2 linked regions of the Nordella sp. HKS 07 genome follow. The main gene of each other region encodes a partner of the protein of the gene in region 2 in a complex. Links are inferred from orthologs where the notes say so. Each region holds a gene or a part of one and is shown on either strand. Other genes may lie near its edges.

What was found.
Region 1: the proteins of moaD (region 2) and G5V57_RS33135 are in contact, whole or in part, in a crystal structure (PDB 1FMA), measured with the Escherichia coli proteins. The link is inferred for Nordella sp. HKS 07 from one-to-one orthologs.

The regions. Positions count from the first base shown.
Region 1 is NZ_CP049258.1:6,991,927-7,002,184, forward strand. The notes cover bases 3,312-6,300. They hold G5V57_RS33135 (molybdenum cofactor biosynthesis protein MoaE), read left to right. Parts: upstream 3,312-4,574; coding sequence 4,575-5,027; downstream 5,028-6,300. Other genes in these bases: G5V57_RS33130 (AsmA-like C-terminal region-containing protein), read left to right, coding at 3,312-4,540; G5V57_RS33140 (thermonuclease family protein), read left to right, coding at 5,024-5,599; G5V57_RS33145 (CHAT domain-containing protein), read left to right, coding at 5,868-6,300. Also shown: G5V57_RS33120 (class I SAM-dependent methyltransferase), read left to right, coding at 1-468; G5V57_RS33125 (acetoacetate--CoA ligase), read right to left, coding at 621-2,585; more of G5V57_RS33130, read left to right, coding at 2,705-3,311; more of G5V57_RS33145, read left to right, coding at 6,301-7,955; G5V57_RS33150 (FHA domain-containing protein), read left to right, coding at 7,952-10,213; G5V57_RS33155 (hypothetical protein), read right to left, coding at 10,254-10,258. UniProt on the Escherichia coli protein: Converts molybdopterin precursor Z to molybdopterin. This requires the incorporation of two sulfur atoms into precursor Z to generate a dithiolene group. The sulfur is provided by MoaD.
Region 2 is NZ_CP049258.1:247,879-258,146, forward strand. What follows is about bases 3,108-6,106. They hold moaD (molybdopterin converting factor subunit 1), read right to left. Parts: upstream 4,735-6,106; coding sequence 4,480-4,734; downstream 3,108-4,479. Other genes in these bases: G5V57_RS01175 (branched-chain amino acid aminotransferase), read left to right, coding at 3,125-4,012; G5V57_RS01180 (nuclear transport factor 2 family protein), read right to left, coding at 4,077-4,475; pgsA (CDP-diacylglycerol--glycerol-3-phosphate 3-phosphatidyltransferase), read right to left, coding at 4,731-5,339; uvrC (excinuclease ABC subunit UvrC), read right to left, coding at 5,336-6,106. Also shown: G5V57_RS01155 (MaoC family dehydratase), read left to right, coding at 1-362; G5V57_RS01160 (ATP-binding protein), read right to left, coding at 392-1,768; G5V57_RS01165 (response regulator), read right to left, coding at 1,781-2,464; G5V57_RS01170 (MarR family winged helix-turn-helix transcriptional regulator), read right to left, coding at 2,467-2,967; more of uvrC, read right to left, coding at 6,107-7,261; G5V57_RS01200 (ATP-dependent Clp protease proteolytic subunit), read right to left, coding at 7,445-8,044; G5V57_RS01205 (SRPBCC domain-containing protein), read right to left, coding at 8,041-8,397; G5V57_RS01210 (helix-turn-helix transcriptional regulator), read right to left, coding at 8,394-8,708; G5V57_RS01215 (DUF6152 family protein), read left to right, coding at 8,837-9,187; G5V57_RS01220 (hypothetical protein), read left to right, coding at 9,194-9,661; G5V57_RS01225 (ABC transporter ATP-binding protein), read right to left, coding at 9,676-10,268. UniProt on the Escherichia coli protein: Involved in sulfur transfer in the conversion of molybdopterin precursor Z to molybdopterin.

The sequences.
Region 1 (10,258 bases), 6.7 Mb from region 2 along the record:
GCGCGGCCGCGCTCCGACGAACTGTCGAAGCTCTTTGCCGAAGAGGAGCGGCGCGGCATCACGAAGCCCAAAATCTATCAGGACTGGTTCGTGGCGATCGAGCAGCGCAAACGCAAGGTTCTGGCCTATCTCGACGAGGCGATCGCCGCGGGCAAGACGGTTGCCGCCTATGGCGCTTCGACCACCACGACGACCCTGCTCTATCACTTCGAACTGGAAGGCCGGATCAAGTTCATCGTTGATGACAATCCGCTCAAGCAAGGACTTTTCAGCCCGGGTGCACACCTGCCCGTGCTGCCTTCCAGCGAACTTTCGGCGAAAATACCCGATGTGGTGGTGATCCTCGCCTGGACCTACGCCGAGCCGATCCTGAAGCGCAATCAGGCCTATGTCGATGCCGGCGGCACCTTCATTATTCCGCTGCCGCAGCCCCGGATCGTCGGCCGCGAGGGCGACGCGGCGCTCTGAAGCGCCGGACCAGACACCAGACGATAGCGCTGACCAGCGACGCTTCACCTGCGTAAAGGGGCGCTCGCCACCTTCCCCGCAAGGGGGACGGTGATGCTTGTACGAGCCCGTTTACAATGTGAGAAAGAGAGAGCCCGTCGAGCCCCGCCTCCTCAGCTCCTCAGCTCCACCAGATCCTTGTAAAAATCGAGGGCCTCCGGATTGGCGAGCGCCTCCTTGTTCTTGACCACACGGCCATGCACGACATCGCGCACGGCGAGCTCGGTGATCTTGCCGGACTTGGTGCGTGGAATATCCTTCACCGCGACGATCTTCGCCGGCACATGGCGGGGCGATGCGCCCTGGCGCACCTGCTGCCTGATTTTCTGGACGAGCGCATCGTCGAGCGCGGCTCCCTCGCGCAGGCGCACGAACAGCACGATGCGTACGTCATTGTCCCAGTCCTGGCCGATGGCCAGCGCCTCGATGACCTCGGGGATGCGCTCGACCTGCGCGTAGAGTTCCGCCGTGCCGATTCGCACGCCGCCCGGATTGAGCGTGGCATCCGAGCGGCCATGGATGATGATGCCGCCATTCGCCGTCCATTCGGCGAAATCGCCATGGCACCAAATATCGGGGAAGCGGGCGAAATAGGCATTGTGATATTTCTCGCCGCTCTCGTCGTTCCAGAACATCACCGGCATCGAGGGGAACGGGCTCGTGCAGACGAGCTCACCCTTCTCGCGGCGTATGGGCCTGGCCTCATCGTCATAGACATCGACCGCCATGCCGAGCATCGGTCCCTGGATCTCGCCGCGCCAGACCGCAGACAGCGGGTTGCCGCCGACGAAACAGCCGCAGATGTCGGTGCCGCCCGAAATCGAGGCGAGATGCAGGTCGCGCTTGATGTCCCGATAGACGAAATCAAAGCTCTCCGCTGCGAGCGGCGAGCCGGTCGAGAACATCGTGCGCAGCTTGTCGAGCCTGTGGGTCTCGCGCGGCTTGAGGCCTGACTTCTTCACCGCGTCTATATATTTGGCTGACGTGCCGAACAGCGTCATGCCTTCCTCGTCGGCATAGTCGAACAGCACGCGCTCGCTGGGCGCGAAGGGCGAACCGTCATAGAGCAGCAGCGTGGCGCCGGTGGCGAGCCCGCTCACCAGCCAGTTCCACATCATCCAGCCGCAGGTGGTGAAATAGAACAGGCGGTCGCCCGCCTTCACGTCGGAATTGAACAGAAGCTCCGAGAGATGCTTGAGCAGAATGCCCCCCGCCCGGTGCACGATGCATTTGGGAATGCCAGTGGTGCCCGAGGAATAGAGGATATAGAGCGGATGATCGAAAGGCAGCTGCGCGAACTTGATCGGCTCGGGCTCCTTGCGCGAGATATAGTCCTCATAGGCGACGGCACGCGGCATGGTGCGCGAAATGTCGGTCGCCTGGCCGATATAGTCGATGATGACGGTCTCCTCGACGCTCGGCAGCTCCTTCAGGACGGCTGCCACCTTGTTGGCGATCGGGATCGTCTTGCCGTTGTAGTAATAGCCGTCGCAGGCGACGAGAAAGCGCGGCTTGATCTGGCCGAAGCGATCGAGAATGCCGCGCTCGCCGAAATCGGGCGAGCAGGACGACCAGATGCCGCCGAGCGAGGCCACCGCCAGGAAGGCGACGATGGTTTCAGGCATGTTCGGCACGATGGCCGCCACACGGTCGCCGGGCTTGAGGCCGGCCTTGGCGAACGCATGATGAAGTCGCGCCACGGCGTTGTTGAGCTGGCGCCAGCTCATCGTCTTCCTGACCTTGTCCTCGCCGCGGAAGATCAGCGCCGGCGTGTCGTCGGATCTGACCAGGAGGTTCTCGGCATAGTTCAGCCTGGCGTCAGGGAAGAATCGGGCGCCCGGCATCTTATTCCCGTCGACCAGCACCCGGTCTCCGCGCTCTGAAGCCTTGACCTTGGCGAAATCCCACACCGCGCTCCAGAATTTCTCCGGCTGCCGCACCGAAAAACCGTGGATATCCGCATAGGTCCGGAACGGGCCCGAGCCTTCGGTTTTCGCCATATGGGCTGCGAAAGCCGCGAGATTGGACCCCGCTTGACGCCCCGCATCCGGTGTCCACAATGGCTCGGCAGTCGGCATCAATCACCTCCCTTTGATTATCCGGCACGATCATGCCGCATTTCCGTGCTCCCAAGGCGCCGAATACGGCCCGCAAGTCAACCCTTGACTTGCGCGCCGCAATTTCCTGCAAGGAAACGATGCGTAAGATCATACTGGCCTGCCTCGCTATCACCGCCGTCCTCATCGTCGCGGCGGGCACCTTCCTGACCAGCCGGATCCGGACGGTCTCCGCCGATCTGGCCGAGCGGGTCGAGAGCCACACCGGCGTGGCGGTAGCCTCTTCCGGCCTGCCCGGCGTCTCCTTCTGGCCACGCTTCGCGGTCACCCTCGACAATGTCGTCCTTCCCGCGCCCAAGGGCATGACCTCCGGCCCGCTCGCCACGATCGAGGCCATGCATATCGTGCCGGAGGATGGCCTGTTCGGCTGGGGAAAAAACGGCATCGCCGAGATCGTCCTCGAACATCCCAGCATCAACCTGATCATTAGCGCCGATGGGCGGGCCAACTGGAACTATGACGCGAAGGCCAGCGCGGGAGCGCCGGACGGCCTTCCCTTGCGCATCGTCAATGGCCGCATCGCCTTTCTCGACGAGCGCACCGGCACCGCGGTGGCGCTCGCTGATGTCGAAGCCCAGACCGCGCTGTCGGGTCCCGCCGACGAATTGACGGCCAAGGGCGCCTTTGTCTGGAACGAGCGGCGGGCCAGCTTCACGCTCTTCGTCAAATCGCCGCAGCGCATCGCCGAGGACGGCTCGCCCACCGATGTCACCTTGCAGGCGCCCGGACTTTCTTTCCAGTTCTCCGGCCGCACCGCCCTCGTCAAAGGCTTCGAGCTCGACGGCCAGGCCGGGATCAAGGGCACCGACCTCGCCATGGCCGCATCCTGGTTCGGCGCGGCGCTGCCGGCCGGCATGGACGGCGCCCGCTTCGACCTGGCGGGAGCGATTGATTCATCGGCGCGGGGGCTGCTCTTCACCAACGCCCAGTTCATGCTCGACGACATGCGCGGCCAGGGCGATGTCGGTCTGGCGTTTGGCAAGGGCCGACCTAAGCTCGACGCCGACGTTGTCGTCGACATGATTGATCTCACCCGCTACAGCGCGACATCGGCGGCGGCGAGTACGGCCTTCCTCGCCAACCCCTGGTCGTCGGCGCGCCTCGATCTCTCCGCCTTGCGCAGCCTCGACGCCATCCTCAAGGTCGGCACCAATGCCTTCGCCTATGGCGCCTTTCGCACCGGTCCGGCCGAGCTCAGCGCCAATGTCACAGACGGCCTTCTCGATCTGAAGATCGCCAAGGCGACATACGCCGAAGGCACCCTCGATATCGCCTTGAAGATCGACGGCAAGGCAGACACCCCCGCCATCGAATTCAGCGCCAATGGCGAAGGCATCGCCGCCGACAAGGCCCTGCTCGCCGCCTTGGGCTTCGGCGACATGCACGGCCGGCTGTCTCCGAGCCTCTCGCTCCAGGCCAGCGGCGAAACGCTCGCCGACCTCGTTTCGACGCTCAAGGGCCACGCCTCGTTCCGTACCGTCGGCGGCAGCCTCGCCGGCGTCGATCTGTCCGGCGTCTTCGGCAAGGTCTCGACGGCGATTATCGAGGGTTGGAACCGTGACGACCGCCAGAGCACCGCTTTCGACGCGTTGTCGGCTACTTTCGCCATTTCCGACGGTATTGCGGAGACCAGCAATCTGGTCCTGACGAGCCCGACGCTTACCTTTACCGGCAAGGGCGAAGTGGATCTCCTGCGTCAGGCGCTCGATCTCAAGGTCGATCCGCAACTGGCGGTTGCCGCCTCGCCTTCGGCGACAGCTCCGGCTGCCCCGCAACGCGCCACCTTCCCGGTCGCCATCCAGGTCAAGGGTCCGTGGACGGCGCCGCGCATCTATCCGGACATGCCCGGCATTCTGGAGGATCCGGCGGGCGCCTATGCGGCGCTCAGGAAGCTGGGTCTCGTTTCGCCGGATTGAACGGCAGAGTCATTCTTGGCAAACTGGGGCCACGATGATCCGAGTGCAGGACAGAGCTTTTGATGCGGCGGCCGAGCTGAAGGCGTTTCAGGCCGTCAACCGCTCGAGCGGCGCCACCGTGATGTTCATCGGCACGGTGCGCGAGCTGAGTGAGGGCGCCCGCATCGACCGCATGACGCTCGAGCATTATCCGGGCATGACCGAGAAAGCGCTGGCCGGGATCGAGGCAGAGGCGCGCAAGCGCTGGCCGCTGGAAGCGAGCCTCGTCATCCATCGCTACGGGCCGCTCGAGCCGGGCGATGATATCGTCCTGGTGCTCACCGCCTCCTCTCACCGTCAGGCCGCCTTCGAGGCCTGTGAGTTCCTGATGGACTGGCTCAAGACCATGGCTCCCTTCTGGAAGCTCGAAGAGACCGCCGGCGAAACGCGCTGGGTCGATGCCAAGGACAAGGACGATCAGGCGGCGCGGCGCTGGGACAAGCCGTGAACTACCGCCGGCTTTGGCGCAGGCGGCCTTCGCAGCCGCCGCGCCCTTTGTGGCGCAGCCTGCTCGACATCGGCATTTTCGTCTTTGCCGCCGTTGTCGTCCTGCTCGCTATCCGCATCTTCAATCAGGTGACCCTCACCCCGGGCACCGCCGACGTCATCGACGGTGATTCCTTCCGACTGGGCAAGGACGAGATCAGGCTCAATGGCATCGACGCGCCGGAATATCGCCAGGTCTGCCGGGACGGCAGCGACCGCCAGTGGAATTGCGGGCGCGCCGCAACGGACGCCCTGCGCCGGCTCGTGACGGGTCGCGAGGTCGGTTGCACGGGTCTCGATGCCGACCGGTATGGCCGCCTCGTCTCGCGCTGCACCGCCGGCCGCATCGACCTCAACGCCGAAATGGTCCGCCTCGGCTGGGCTATCGCCTATACGCGACATAGCGACGACTATGTGGATCAGGAGGCGGAGGCGCGCCGCCAACGGCGCGGCATCTGGCGCGGCAGCTTCGACCTGCCGGAGGACTGGCGCGAGATTCACCGTCCGCATTTCGATCGCGCGCCGCATGATTAGAGCGGCCTCCCCTTCTCCCACCTGCGAGAGGAGAAGATGGCGCGAAGCGTGGGATGGCGATGCTCAGTCCGGGCGCTTACGGAAGAGCGCGAGCGCAGCGCAGGGCTTATGCACCGTCCACGGGCAGGTTCGCCGGCGGGGAAACCACTTCTGGCGTCAGATGCGCCCAGCCAGCGCGTAAGTGACAAGTTGCTTATCCCACCCGAACTCATTTAGTGTCTAATTTAGTGTCTTACATCCGGCCAGTGTCGAAAGGCGGGTGCGAAGCATGGAAATTGTTGAACTGCAGCTCGGCCTGCACCAGCGCGACGCCGAGACGTACACGGTCGAACTCCGCATCAGCAGGCCGGATAGCGACGCCGACACGCGGGTGAGCTCGCGTTTTCCTGTCGGCGATATCGATCTCGAAGCCATTCGCCGGCAGAAATTCAACGTCGAGGCCCTCGGGCACCTGCTAGCCGAGTGTCTGTTTAAGGATGACAAGCTGCGTACCGCTTTCGCCGAGGCGCGCGCCGTCGCAGACGCCGGCAATGCAACGCTGCGGCTGCGGCTTTTCGTCGGCCCTAGCGCGCCGGAGTTGCACGTATTGTTTTGGGAAGCCCTCCGCAGTCTGGACGATGGCCAGCCGCTTTTTACCGGCGAGCGCATTCTCTTCTCGCGCTATCTCAGCAGCGCCGACTGGCGGCCGGTGCGTCGCCGTCCAAAGGCCGCTCTGCGTGGACTGATTGTCATCGCCAATCCAACCGACGTGGAAACCTATCGTCCCGGCGGTCGCGCCTTGGCATCTCTCGACGTCGCGGCGGAGTTGGCTCGCGCTAAAGCGGGGCTCGAAGGTGTCGAGTGCGCAGTGCTCGCCTCCGGCGGACGCGCCACACTTGACGAGCTGGTGCATCAACTGCACGACGGGTGCGATGTCCTCTACATCGTCTGCCATGGCGCCTTTATCGAAAGCGAAGCCTGGCTCTGGTTGGAGGACGCTACGGGGAAGACGCGCCGGGTCGCTGCGAGCGAGCTGATCCAGCAGATGCGCGAGCTGCGCAACGTTCCGGCACTCGTCGTGCTGGCGTCGTGTCAGAGCGCCGGTAGCGGTGATGATGCGCGCACCTCCGACGCCGGCGCGCTCGCCGCACTCGGACCGGGACTGGCGGAGGCGGGTATCCCGGCTGTGCTGGCCATGCAGGGCGACGTGACAATCGCCACGATAGCCGAGTTCATGCCCGTATTCTTCCGTGAGCTGCAGCGCGACGGGCAGATCGACCGCGCGGTCGCGGTTGCGCGCGGCGCGATCCGCGACCGTGCCGACTGGTATGTGCCGGTCCTGTTCATGAGACTGCGCGGCGGCTCGCTCTGGTACAAGCCAGGATTTGAGGAAGGAGCGCATCTCGAGAACTGGCCGGCTGTGCTGCGCCAGATTCAAAGCCGCCAGTTGACTCCAATTCTCGGACCCGGCTTGACCGACTCGCTGCTCGGCTCGCGCCGCGAAATTGCACGGCGATGGGCGGAAACGTTCCATTTTCCAATGGCGCCACACAATCGGGAGGACCTGCCGCAGGTCGCGGAATTTCTCGCGGTGAATCAGAAAGCCAAGATGTTTCCGCAGAACGAGTTGATCAACTACCTGCGCGCCGATCTGCTGGCGCGTTATCACGACGACCTGCCGGAAGAACTTCGCGAACGGAAAACGGACGAACTGCCCACCGATCACCTCGGCAAGCTGATTTCGACGATCGGCTCCCAGCGCCGGAAGCGCATTCCAGCGGAGCCATTCGCCGTGCTGGCCCGGCTCCCAATCCCGATCTATGTGACGGCGGCGCAGAACGACCTCATCTACGATGCGCTGCGCGAGGCCGGCAAGGAACCTCGCGTCGACCTCTGCCGTTGGCACGACGGTCTTATCGAACTTCCGACAATCGAGCCGGATTTCCGGCCGGATCCGCAGCATCCGCTCGTCTATCATTTGTTCGGGCGTCTGGATCAGCCCGAGTCGCTCGTGTTCACCGAGGATAACTATTTCGACTTTCTGATCGGGATAAAGAAGAACAAGGACCTCATCCCCGCAATGGTCAAGCGCGCGCTTGCGGATACCGGCCTCGCCTTTCTGGGTTTCCAGCTCGACGACTGGAACTTCCGGGTGATGTTTCGTGCCATCATGGACCAGGAAGGAGGGCGGGGACGGCGATCGATGTATGCGCATATCGCGGCGCAGATCGATCCCGAGGAGGGACGGATTCTCGAGCCGAAGCGCGCCCGCGCTTATCTCGAGAGCTACTTCACCGAGTCGGCAATCAGCATCTACTGGGGTAGTCCCGACGACTTTGCACGCGATCTCCTCAAGCGCTGGGAGGCGTCCACATGACACCCGGCGACCATCCCCGCCCGGCGCCGTTTGTCGGGCCTCGCCCGTACAAGCTCGGCGAGCAGCTCTTCGGCCGTGGTCGCGAGCGACTTGAGCTGCTTGATCTCCTGATCGCGGAACGGATCGTCCTTCTCTATTCGGCATCCGGCGCAGGCAAGACATCGCTCATACAGGCGGCACTGGCGCCCGCCCTGCGTAATGAGGCTTTCACGGTGCCGACGTTCGCGCGCGTCACATTCGAGCAAGCGATGGGCGTGTCGGAGCCGGCCAACCGCTACGTCTTTGCCGTGCTGCTTTCGCTCGAGGAGAGCCAGCCGAAGGAACGGCAGTGCCCGCTCGCCGCGCTCACGCAAATGACGCTTGCGGATTATCTGGACGCGCGCTGGGCCGAGCCGGCCGGCGGAATGGTCCTGATCATCGATCAGTTCGAGGAAATTCTGACCATCGATCCGACCGACTTGGACGAAAAGAGGGAGTTCTTCGCGCAACTCGGCGCAGCACTGCGCAGCCGACACCGGTGGGCGCTGCTCTCGATGCGCGAAGAGCACCTGGCCGGACTCGATCCCTATCGAAACATGATCCCTACTCGGCTCGCCTCGACATTCCGCCTGGAGCTCCTCAACGAGCAGCAGGCACGCCAGATCATGCAGGAAGCTTCTGCGCAGGCTGGCGTCGTGTTCACCGATGGTGCGGCGCGCAAGCTCGTCGACGACCTTCGCCGCGTTCAAGTCCAGCGGTCAGGCGGTGCGCTCGAGGAGCAGCTCGGTCCGACCGTCGAGCCGACGCAGCTTCAGGTCGTCTGCTTGCGGCTGTGGAGCAAGCTTGGGCCTGATCAGGCGACGATAGAGGAGGATGATGTCGAAGCAATCGGCAGCGCTGATACGGCTTTGGCCGACTACTTCGCGGAGACCGTCGAGCGCCTGGGAAGCCGCGAGCGGTTCGTGCGCGACTGGATCGAAGACGAGTTGATCACGCCGCAGGGGCTTCGCAATCAAATCCTGAAAGAGGCAGCGTTGCGAGGCGGGAAGGTGGATACCCAGGCGATTTCGCTCCTGGACGAAAGGCATCTGCTGCGGGAGGAACGGCGGCGCGGAATTGGTTGGCTTGAGCTGACCCATGACCGACTGGTCCAGCCGATCCGCACCGACAATGCCAGTTGGCGCGACGCGCATCTCACCCCGTTTCAGCGCCAGGCCCTGCTGTGGGACAGGCAAGGACGTCCCCACCATCTCGAATTGCGCGGCGCGACCCTTAGGACCGCGGAGTATTGGGCGGAGGAGCACGATAGTGAGCTTACGTCCTCGGAGCGGGATTTCCTCGCAGCCTGCGTGGGCAGTCGGCGCCGAATGCGGAACAGGCGCCTCATCCCCGCGATGGCCGTGGGGCTGGCGATACTGGCTGTCGTGTTGTTCGAGGGCTATCGGCGTTTGTTGGAGGCGCAACCCTGGGGAAACTGGACCGATCTCAGGACCGGTGAACCGCACGAACTGGGCGGCGATTTCATCGCGATTGGACGCAGCCAACCCGGCTTTGAGAAACTCTTCAAGAGCCAGATCTATCTGGAACCGACCGTCGTCTCTCGATGGCACCTTGTGGTCTCGCGAGGTCTCCAGGCCTTCGACATGCGAAGCCTCAACGGCACCACCATCAATGGCCGATTCCTGCAGTACGGCCATGATCGCAGCATCGTGGACGGAGACCTGATTGCAATCGCCGGTTATGCTGTTTTTCGCTTCTCGACGATCGAGCGCTCTTACTTTCCGTTCTTTCGACCGCCGGCGCCAAGATATCCATCCTTGCCGGATGGAACGTGGGCGATTTTGCTGGACGGTGGGTCCGGAAGGACCATACCCCTCGTTGACGGCGCCAGCTACCTTGGCAAAGATGAAAACGGCGGAATTTCTCTTGCGAGCGCGGAAGTCAGCGGAAGCATATTGAAGATCGCGCCATCCACCGAACCGTTCCAGATGGACCTCCAAACCCTCGATTCAGACGGCGACGATCAGCTCTTCGGTATGTTCAAGTACGAGGACAGGACCTATCTAGCAGTCGGGATTCCGTCCGGCGTGCGCGTGAGCGAGTTTTTCAAGGACGTCCCAGGGACCGAATACGCCTCCAAGATGACGTTTTGCTTCGGCCAGCGCTCGCAGGGAGAGTCTACGACGATGCATGGTTCGAAGATCCAGCTCGTCACAATCCAATCCGATGACGAACCGCGCTGTACGTTGGGGCCATTTCAAATCGTCGACTTGCGCTAGACAAAGGACGCTGAGTGCGTCCGAACCGTGCCAGACGAGTTCAGT
Region 2 (10,268 bases):
ACGACGAGGCGGCGGCTGAAAGCCATTTCGGCCGGCTCGCGGCGTCCGGCTGGCATACCGCGTCGGCCTGGATGCGCTGCTATGTCGAAGCCGACGATGCCGCCCGCAAGGTGCGGGTCGCGCGCGGCGACGTCCTGCCGGAGCATGGCCCCTCGCCCGGTGTGACCAATCTCAAATGGATCAAACCGGTTTATCCGGGCGACACCGTTACCTATTGGATGGAGATCACCGCGAAGCGCGAAATGGTGTCGCGGCCGCGCTGGGGCCTCGCCACGAAACATAGCGAAGGCTTCAATCAGAATGGCGAGCTGGTCTTCGCCTTCGATGGTAAGGTGATGGTCGAGCGCAAGGATATGCGCTGAGCGCGGGGTTTCTATCAGGATACCCGGAACTATACCGGGATCGTGACCACCGCGCGCAGGCCTCCGAGCGGGCTGTCCTCCAGCTTGATATCTCCGCCATGAGCGCGCGCGATGTCGCGGGCGATTGACAGACCGAGCCCGGTTCCCGGCTCGTCCTGATTGCGCGCCTCATCGAGCCGGAAGAAGGGCCGGAACACATCTTCGCGCATATTGGCCGGAATGCCCGGCCCATTGTCATCGACGGTGACGACCAGCCGGCTGCCCTTGATCTTCACTTTCACGGCGATCTCCTGGCCGAAACGCGCCGCATTGGCGACCAGGTTCAGGATGAGGCGCCGGAAGGCATTGGGCTTTACCTTGGCGACGAGATCCGGCGCCACGTCGACCTTCACCTGCGAACGCGGCCGCGAGCCGCTTTTCGCAGCACTCGCGACCATTTGCGCGATATCGCTCACTTCCGCCTTCTCTCCACCGGCGCCACGCGCGAAATTCATATAGGCTTCGAGCATCGTCTGCATTTCTTCGACATCGCCCTTGAGCGCTTTCACCTTGGCGCTGTCGCCGAGGAAAGCGAGCTCGAGCTTGAAACGGGTGAGGATGGTGCGCAGATCGTGGCTGACCCCCGCCAGCATTGCCGTGCGCTGCTCGACATGCCGCTCGATGCGTTCCTTCATGTTGAGGAAGGCTTGCGCCGCCTGGCGAACCTCCGTCGCGCCGCGCGGAGTGAAGTGACTGACATCATGGCCGAGACCGAAGCTGCGCGCCGCATGCGCGAGCTCGATGATCGGCTTGATTTGTTTGCGCATGAAGACGATGGCGATGGCCAGGAGCACCAGGGACGATACCAGCATCCAGAGCAGCAATGAATTGGTATTGGCCGCGAAAGCCCGCTCGTCATTCGGCAAAAAGCGAAAGACGGTTCCTCCCCCGGCCTCGACGCGAATTTCGACATAGCCAGGGCTGCTGGTGCTGTCGATCCAGGCCGGCAAGCCTTCGTTATCGAGATAACGGCTGAGCCGTGTGTCGACAATGGACAGCCACGGCGCCGGCTTGGGCGGCGGCAGAGAAGCATTGTCCTGGATTTCCAGCCTGAGGCGCAGGCGCCGGTTCACCATCTCGGTGAAATTGGCGATCGCGGCGGGCGACTTTTCCGTCTTGCCGTAAAGCTCGATGACCAGCGAAATGTCGCGTGCCAGCGAACGGGCGAGCACTCTCGTCACATTGTCCCAGTGACGGTCGAGAATGACGCCGACCATGATGCTCTGCAGCAGCACGATGGGCGCCACGACGATGATCAGAGATCGCTGATAGAGTCCGCCCGGCAGGTAGCGCTCGAGGAAGCGGTTGAAGCGCCAGTAAAGCGTGGGATGTTCTATTTTGGGTTCGCTCTCGCTGGCGACGCTCATGCCGTTGTCCTGTCAATCGAGATGCAGAGTATAGCCCGCTCCGCGCACGGTTTGCAGATAAACCGGATTGGAGGGATCCTCCTCGATTTTCTGGCGCAGGCGATTGATCTGGACATCGACGGTGCGGGCATTGTCCTCGGTCCCTTCGGGTGAAAGTTCCGCACGGGTGATGGACTGGCCGGCATTCTGCACGAACTGACGCAGCAATTCGCGCTCGCGCGTGGTCAGCTTGACGAGCTCGCCATTGCGCCGGAGTTCGCCGCGCGTCATGTTGAACTGGCAGGCGCCGAAGCGAACATCGACACGCTGATCGGGCGGCGAGGAGGAACGGCGCAAGAGATTCTGCACCCGCAGCAGCAACTCGCGCGGTTCGAACGGCTTCGGCAGATAGTCGTCGCTGCCTGCCATCAGTCCGTTGATCCTATCCTCGATCTCCGACAGCGCCGAGAGCATGAGGATCGGTATGCGCTCCTTCGCGCCACGCAGGGACTGCGCCAACGCCGTTCCGGATTCACCTGGCATCATCACGTCGAGGATGAGGAGATCGAAGGCTAGCCCGCGCATCTTGTCGCGCGCCTCCGTCGCACTCGCCGCCACTGTGACCCTGAAGTCGTTCTCGGCCAGATAGGAGTGCAGCAGCTCACGGATGCGGCGGTCGTCGTCGATCACCAGTATATGCGGCTTCTCTTCGCTCATCTCTACTTGCCCCGCGCGCTGCGGCTGGTGAGCCATTCGCTCACCGAGCGACGGTTCTCCGGACTGATAAGGTGATAGAGAACCTTCCTGTAATTGGGCTCCGCCTCATCGCCTGCCTCGCCGAGGGCGCGGATGATGCGCTCGGCTTGCGGCGCCATCAGCTTGAGACGTAGCGCCTCACCTTCCTCGGTCAGGAACAAAAGCCGCTGCCGCCGGTCCGTATCGCCAGCACGCTGATAGACGAGATCCTTTTCGATGAGATCGCGCAACACACGGCCGAGGCTCTGCTTGGTGATCCCTAGGATGCTCAAGAGCTGCGCCACCGTCATGCCAGGGTTGCGGCCGACAAAATGCACGACGCGGTGATGCGCCCGCCCGAAGCCCCATTCCGCCAATATCGCATCGGGATCGGAGGTGAAATCGCGATATGCGAAGAACAGAAGCTCGATCAGGCTGACGATATCCTCATCGCTCACATCGCGCTCAGAAATTATGTCAGCCATATTGACGTATTTTCCGAAGTTTGTTACAAGACATCACAATCGCAAGAAACCTTGTTGCGTCATCGTGGCTGAACATTCGGACAGCCGTGATGACATATAGGCCGAACCGAGGCTGCGTGCAAAAATGCCGGGCAGCCGAATAAATGGGAGACAAGCCATGTCGATCGTTCCTTTTGACCAGCGCGACGGCGTCATCTGGATGAATGGCGAATTCGTGCCGTGGAAGGACGCCAAGGTCCATGTCCTCACCCACGCTTTGCATTATGGCAGCGCCGTTTTCGAGGGCGAGCGCGCCTATGGCGGCGAGATCTTCAAGCTGACCGAGCATACCCAGCGCCTGTTCGATTCGGCCGAGATGCTCGATATGAAGATTCCCTACACCGTGGCCGAGATCGATGCCGCCTGCCGCGAGACCTTGAAGCGTCAGGGCTTCGCCGATGCTTATGTCCGGCCGATCGCCTGGCGTGGCTCCGAGATGATGGGTGTTTCCGCCCAGAATACCAAGATCAATGTCGCCATCGCCATCTGGCAGTGGCCGTCCTATTTCGATCCGACCCAGCTCGAAAAGGGCATCCGCCTCGATATCGCGGAGTTCCGACGCCCCGACCCGCTGACCGCTCCGTCCAAGGCCAAGGCGGTCGGCCTGTACATGATCTGCACCATCTCCAAGCACAAGGCCGAGCGCAAAGGCTATGCCGACGCCATGATGCTGGACTGGCGCGGCCAGGTTGCCGAATGCACCGGCGCCAATATCTTCTTCGTGAAGAACGGTGAAATCCATACGCCGACCCCGGACTGCTTCCTGGACGGTATCACGCGCCGCACCGTCATCGGTCTCGCCCAGAAGCGCCAGATCAAGGTGATCGAACGCGCCATCATGCCGGAAGAGCTCGCGGGCTTCGAGCAATGCTTCATCGTCGGCACCGCGGCCGAAGTGACGCCGGTCGGCGAGATCGGCCCCTACAAGTTCGCCGTCGGCGATATTTCCCGCAGCTTGCGGGCCGACTATCTCAACGAAGTGCAGCCGAAGAAAAAGGCCGCCTGAACGCTCTGAACATCTGACGACCAGTCGCGCGCGGGCTCATTCCCCGCGCGCTCCTCTTTTTATCTCACGCACCGTTTGAATCCTCCTGGATCGGCGTGGCCTGGAATGCCTCCCGCAGCCACTTACCGTCGCGCAAGAGCCAGACTTGCGTGAAGCGGATGGACAGGTCCGTTTGATCTCCCGCATTGCGAATGCCGCCGCCCGTGAGATCGTTGACACCGGTGACCACGGCAATGTCACCGATATACCGTGTCTCGACTTCCCGGAATGATATCTGCGTGCCGCGCCCGGCGCGTGCGGCGGCATAGGCAAGCCAGCCGGCACGGTCATAGAGCTTCCCAAAGGCATCCGAATGGCTGTAGGTCGGCGACAACAGTGCATCGAGCGTCCGCAGATCGCCACTCGCCCAAGCCTCGCCAAACTGCCGGACAGCCTCCTGCAAGAGAACGGCCTGGTCCGGCATCGGCCTACCCGCCGGTTACCGGCGGGAAAAACGCAATCTCGCGCGCGCCCGCAATAGACGCGTCGAGGGGCGCATGCGCTTGGTTGATTGCGGCGCGGATAATGCGCGGGTCGGCGAAAGCCGCGGCATAGGCCTCGTCGCGCTTCTTCAGAAAGTCGATCAGCAGGTTCACGGTGGTGACTTCGGCCGGGAGAGTGATCTCCTCCTCCCCTTTGCCTATGATCTGGCGCATGCGGGCGAAATAGAGGAGTTTCGTCACTTGTCTTCCATCACATGGCCGATGCCGGCACGGAAATAATCGTAGCCCGTATAGAGGGTGAGAGCTGCGGCGATCCACAGGCAGAACAGTCCGAACTCGCTGACATAGGGCAGGATCTTGTCGCCGGCAGGCCCGGCGATCAGGAAGCCGATTGCAATTAATTGCACGGTGGTCTTCCACTTGGCGACCTTGGTGACGGGGACCGAGACACGCAGTTCCGCCAGGAATTCGCGCAGACCCGACACCAGCACCTCGCGCGTGAGGATGATGATCGCAGCCCAGATATGCGCGTCATCGATGGTGCGGTCGGTGGTGAGCACCAGGAGCACCACCGCCACCAGGACCTTGTCGGCGATGGGATCGAGCATGCGCCCAAGCGCCGATTGCTGGCCCCAGCGCCGGGCCAGGTAGCCGTCGAAGAAATCAGTGATGGCGGCCGCGATGAAGAGAGCGAGCGCCGTCCAGCGCGCCGCGTCCCCGCCCCACAGGATCAGGCCGGCGACCACGGGCACCGCGACAAGTCGCCCATAGGTCAGCATATTGGGCAGGCTCAGTGCGTGCCGCTGGCTTTCCTTCTGAGCCAATTTTGTCACCGCGTCGCTCATAAAGCGCCCTCGTGGAAATGGTCATAGATAGCCTGGGCCAAAGCGTTATTCACCCCTTCAACCTTTGCCAAATCGGCAAGGCTGGCCCGCGCCACCGCCTTGGCCGATCCAAAGGCTTGCAATAAGGCTTTTTTGCGAGTCGGGCCAATCCCCGCGATCTCATCGAGCGGATTTAGCGCTATCGCCCTGGCCCGCTTGGCTCGGTGGCTCCCGATGGCGAAGCGGTGCGCCTCGTCCCGGAGCCGCTGGATATAGTAAAGGACGGGGTCGCGCGCCTCGAGCATGAAGGAGGGCTTGTCCGGGACATAGAAATGCTCGCGCCCGGCATCGCGGTCCGGTCCCTTGGCGACGCCGGCGATACAGAGATCGGCGATCCCGAGATCGGCCAACACAGCGCGCGTCGCATTGAGCTGGCCCTGCCCGCCGTCGATGAGGACCAGATCCGGCCAGGCCTGCGGCTGGTCGGGATTCGTCTCGCCGGCAGGCACGCGCTCGCCATGTTCCTTGAGCAGACGGGAGAAGCGCCGAGTCAGTACTTCCCGCATCATGCCGAAATCGTCGCCGGGGGTGAGGTCCTCGGCCCTGATATTGAACTTGCGATATTGCGATTTGAGGAAGCCTTCGGGGCCGGCCACGATCATGCCGCCGACCGCCTGGGCGCCCTGAATATGGGAGTTGTCATAGACCTCGATACGCCGCGGTGGCTCGCCAAGACCAAAGACGCGGGCCACCCCGGCAAGGAGCTTCGCCTGTGAGGACGATTCGGCGAGCTTGCGGCCCATGGCCTCGCGCGCATTGGTGACGGCATGCTCGATCAGCGCCCGTTTCTCACCCCTTTGCGGCACCGCAATCTCGACCTTGCGCCCGGCATGGGTCGAAAGCGCCTCTTCGAGCAGCGCCGTCTCCTCGATCTCCTGCGACAGGAGGATCAGGGGCGGAATGGGCTTATCGTCATAGAACTGGGCCAGGAAGGAGCCCAGCACCTCCGCCACCGGCAGAGACTTGTCGGCGCGCGGGAAATAGGGTCGGTTGCCCCAATTCTGTCCGGCACGGAAGAAGAACACCTGGATGCAGATCTGCCCGCCTTCCTGAGCGAGACCGAAGACATCGGCTTCCTCTACTCCTTGCGGATTGATGCCCTGTTCCGAGGTCACGAAGCTCATCGCCTGGATGCGGTCGCGATAGCGCGCCGCGCTCTCGAAATCGAGCCGTTCGGAGGCTTCCTCCATCAGCTTGGCAAGCTCGGCCTTGACCGTCTTGCTCTTGCCGTTGAGGAATGCTTCCGCCTCCTTGACCAGCTCGGTGTAGGGCGCAGGCTCGATCTCGCCGGTGCAGGGTGCCGAACAGCGCTTGATCTGGTAGAGGAGACAGGGCCTTGTGCGGTTCTCATAGACGCTGTCGGCGCAGGAGCGCAGGAGAAAGGCCTTCTGCAAGGCGTTGATGGTGCGATTGACGGCCCCTGCCGAGGCGAAAGGCCCGAAATAGCTGCCCTTATGCGAGCGCGCACCCCGATGCTTGACGATCTGGGCGACCTCATGGTCCTTGCGGATGAGGATATAGGGGAAGGACTTGTCGTCCCTGAGCGAGACATTGAAGCGCGGCCGCAGCTTCTTGATGAGATTGGCCTCGAGGAGCAGCGCTTCGGCCTCGGTCTCGGTGGTCACGAACTCCATATTCGCGGTCAGCGAGATCATCGCGGCGATGCGGTTGCTGTGGCCGCCGAGCCGCACATAATTCGACACGCGGTTCCTGAGGCTGCGCGCCTTGCCAACGTAAAGCACGTCGCCCTTGGCGTCGAACATCCGATAGACGCCGGGCCGGTTGGGCAGCGTCCTTAGATGGGCGCGAATCACATGCGGGCCGGGACCTTCCCTTGCACCCTCCTCGCCTTCATCCGCGATGATGTCTTCCGGTTCTTCCATGGGGCCCAATATCGTGATTCTGCGGTCTTTTCGCAAATAGCACGATGGCCCGCCCGGAACTGGCAGGACGCCTCGTCAGATAGCGATCTAAGCGCGCATCCCGGCCGAAGAGGACTCGGCGCGAGGTCAATATCTTGGAGCAAATCCTTATCGCCAAAGTCTTCAACTTTGGCGGGTTTTGCTCTAAGCCGCCTGGCCGGTCCGCACCTCGTAGACATGATCGACGAGGCCCCATTCCCTGGCCTCTTCCGCCGTCATGAAGAAATCGCGGTCGAGGGTCCGCTCGACCTCTTCCAGGCTGCGTTTGCAGTGCTTGGCATAGAGGCCGATCATCCGCCGCTTCATCTTGACGATATCCAGGGCATGGCGCTCGATGTCGGAGGCCTGGCCCTGGAAGCCGCCGGAGGGCTGGTGCAGCAGGATGCGCGCATTGGGGAGTGAGATGCGCCTGCCCGGAGCGCCCGCCATCAGAAGAAACGACGCCATTGAGGCGGCAAATCCCATACACACCGTCGAGACCGGGCATTTGATGTATTGCATCGTGTCGTAGATCGCGAAGCCGCTCGTCACCACCCCGCCCGGCGAGTTGATGTACATGGCGATCTCCTTGCCCGGCCCCTCGGCTTCGAGGAACAGCAGCTGCGCGCAGATGAGCGCCGACATGTTGTCGTCGATCTGACCGTTCAGAAAGACGATGCGTTCACGCAGGAGCCTGGAGAAAATGTCGAAGGAGCGCTCGCCCCGGCTCGACTGCTCGACGACGATGGGGACGAAATTGCTCATGCCGCCCTCATCATCAGTGATTGATTGTCATTGGCGGCATCAAGCGCGGCACGGGCAAAGCCTTCATGCACGATGCGCAAATGTGTGCCTCCGGCCTGGGTCGGGGTGAGTTCGAATGTGACGACGGTGTCGAGGCTTTGGCCGAAGCTGTCGCGCTCATCTTCTCGGCTCTTCCATGAGCAGCGCAGCAGCCTTTCGGGATCGGCCTCCATCACCCGGCAGTCGATATCGTCAGGCACCAGCCATCGCGCGACGAGATCGGGTTCGGTCAAGGCCCGCCAGACCTTGTCGGGTCCCTCATGGAGATCGCATTCGGTGATGATTGCATTTTCCGGCTTGTTGTCGCTGCTCATGGTTCCATTCCCTTGAGAACATCCTTCAGTCTCTCGATCCGCTCGGGCCAGAAAGCCCGGTAGCGCTCGACCCAACTCAACAGCGGCGCGATCCCCTTCGGATCGGCGCGGTAATAGGCGAAGCGGCCTTCGCGTCTCTCGCGCACCAGGCCCGCTCCCTTGAGTGCCGCCAGATGCTGCGAGATGGCCGGCTGCGATACGGCGAAATGGCTCTTCAGCTCGCCGACGCTCATTTCGCGCGCCGCCACCCGCTCCAGCACGGCACGCCGGGTGGGGTCGGCCAGCGCGCGAAAAACCTCGGATTCGATCATGGCAATCATATAAGTACATACTTATGAGAAGTGCAAGCCTCATCACAATGCCGGGAGCTCCGCTCTCCGGCATTGTCCCGGCGGCCTCAGCCCTTAAGCTCGACGGGGACGGCTTCAGGAGGACTGCCATGCGCAACAGACTGATCACCGCCCTCGCCTTCCTCGTCGGCGCAACCGCCGTCGCCTCGGCCCATCACGGCTGGGGCAGTTACGACTCGGCGAAGAAGTTCTCCATCGAAGCGCCGGTCGAGATGATCGCCTGGCAAAACCCGCACGCCCACGTGATGCTGAAATACGACAACGCGACCTGGGAAATCACTCTGGCGCCGATCTCGCGGATGCAGAACCGGGGTTTGACAGAGGATATGCTGAAGACCGGAACTATCATCATAGCGGAAGGATATCCTTCGACCCGGCGCGCGCATGAAATGCGGGCGGAGCGAGTCACCGTCGCCGGCAAGGTCTATGAGATGCGCTGACCGCTGATGTGGGACTCATTCCTCCAGGGTCTTGAATTCTCGCGTCTCGGCTTTGCCGCGCGGGGATCCGTCTGGCTATATCCCCTCGCCAATCTCGCCCATGTCGTCGGCGCGACATTGCTCGTCGGCGCCATTCTCGTCTTCGACCTTCTACTTCTGCGCCGGCGTTTCCACATGGCGACGGCCATAGCGCCGACCGCACTCGGCGTCGCGGCGACAGGCCTCATCCTTCTCCTTCTCAGTGGGCCCGTCATGTTCAGCGCCGAGGCGACAGCCTTCGGACAGAATCCGGTATTTCTGGCCAAAATGGCCTTCATCGCCGCCGGCTTCACCAATCTCGGCCTCTATCACTGGGGTGAACGGCGCGCCGTCTTGCAGCCGGCGGTTCCCGCCAATGCCCGCTATCATGCCGCCTTTTCCGCCGGCATCTGGATTCTGGCAGTCCTTGCTGGGCGCTCGATCGCTTATGTCTGAAGCTGCAGCGAGGATCAGGACAGCCTGTTCCCGTCGGCGCCGAAGAAATGCAGATGCGTTTGATCGACGGCGAGCGCAATCCGCTCTCCCGCCTTGAGATTGGTTTTGCCCTGGATCTTGAGGATGAGGAGATCGCCGCCCGTCGGCGCTTGCGCATAGATCAGCGTTTCGCCCCCCAGCCTTTCGACGAGCGAGACTTGCGAGATGAAGGCCGCCTCGCCTTCGCTGCGGGCGATGGCGAGATGTTCGGGCCTGATGCCGATGGTGACCTTCGCGCCTGGCGCCGCCGCGATGCCGGGATGGACAAGGACCCCTGGCCCTATATCGAGCCCTTTCTCCGTGACAATCGCATCGATGAGATTGATCGCCGGCGCGCCGATGAAGCTCGCCACGAATTTGTTCGCCGGCTGGTCGTAAAGCTCCATGGGCGAGCCGACCTGCTCAACCCGGCCGCGATTGAGGACAATGATGCGGTCGGCGAGCGTCATGGCTTCGATCTGGTCATGCGTGACATAGATCATGCTGCGCCGGGACAGCTGGTGAAGCTTGGCGATCTCGAGCCTGGTCTGTATGCGAAGCGCTGCATCGAGATTGGAGAGCGGCTCGT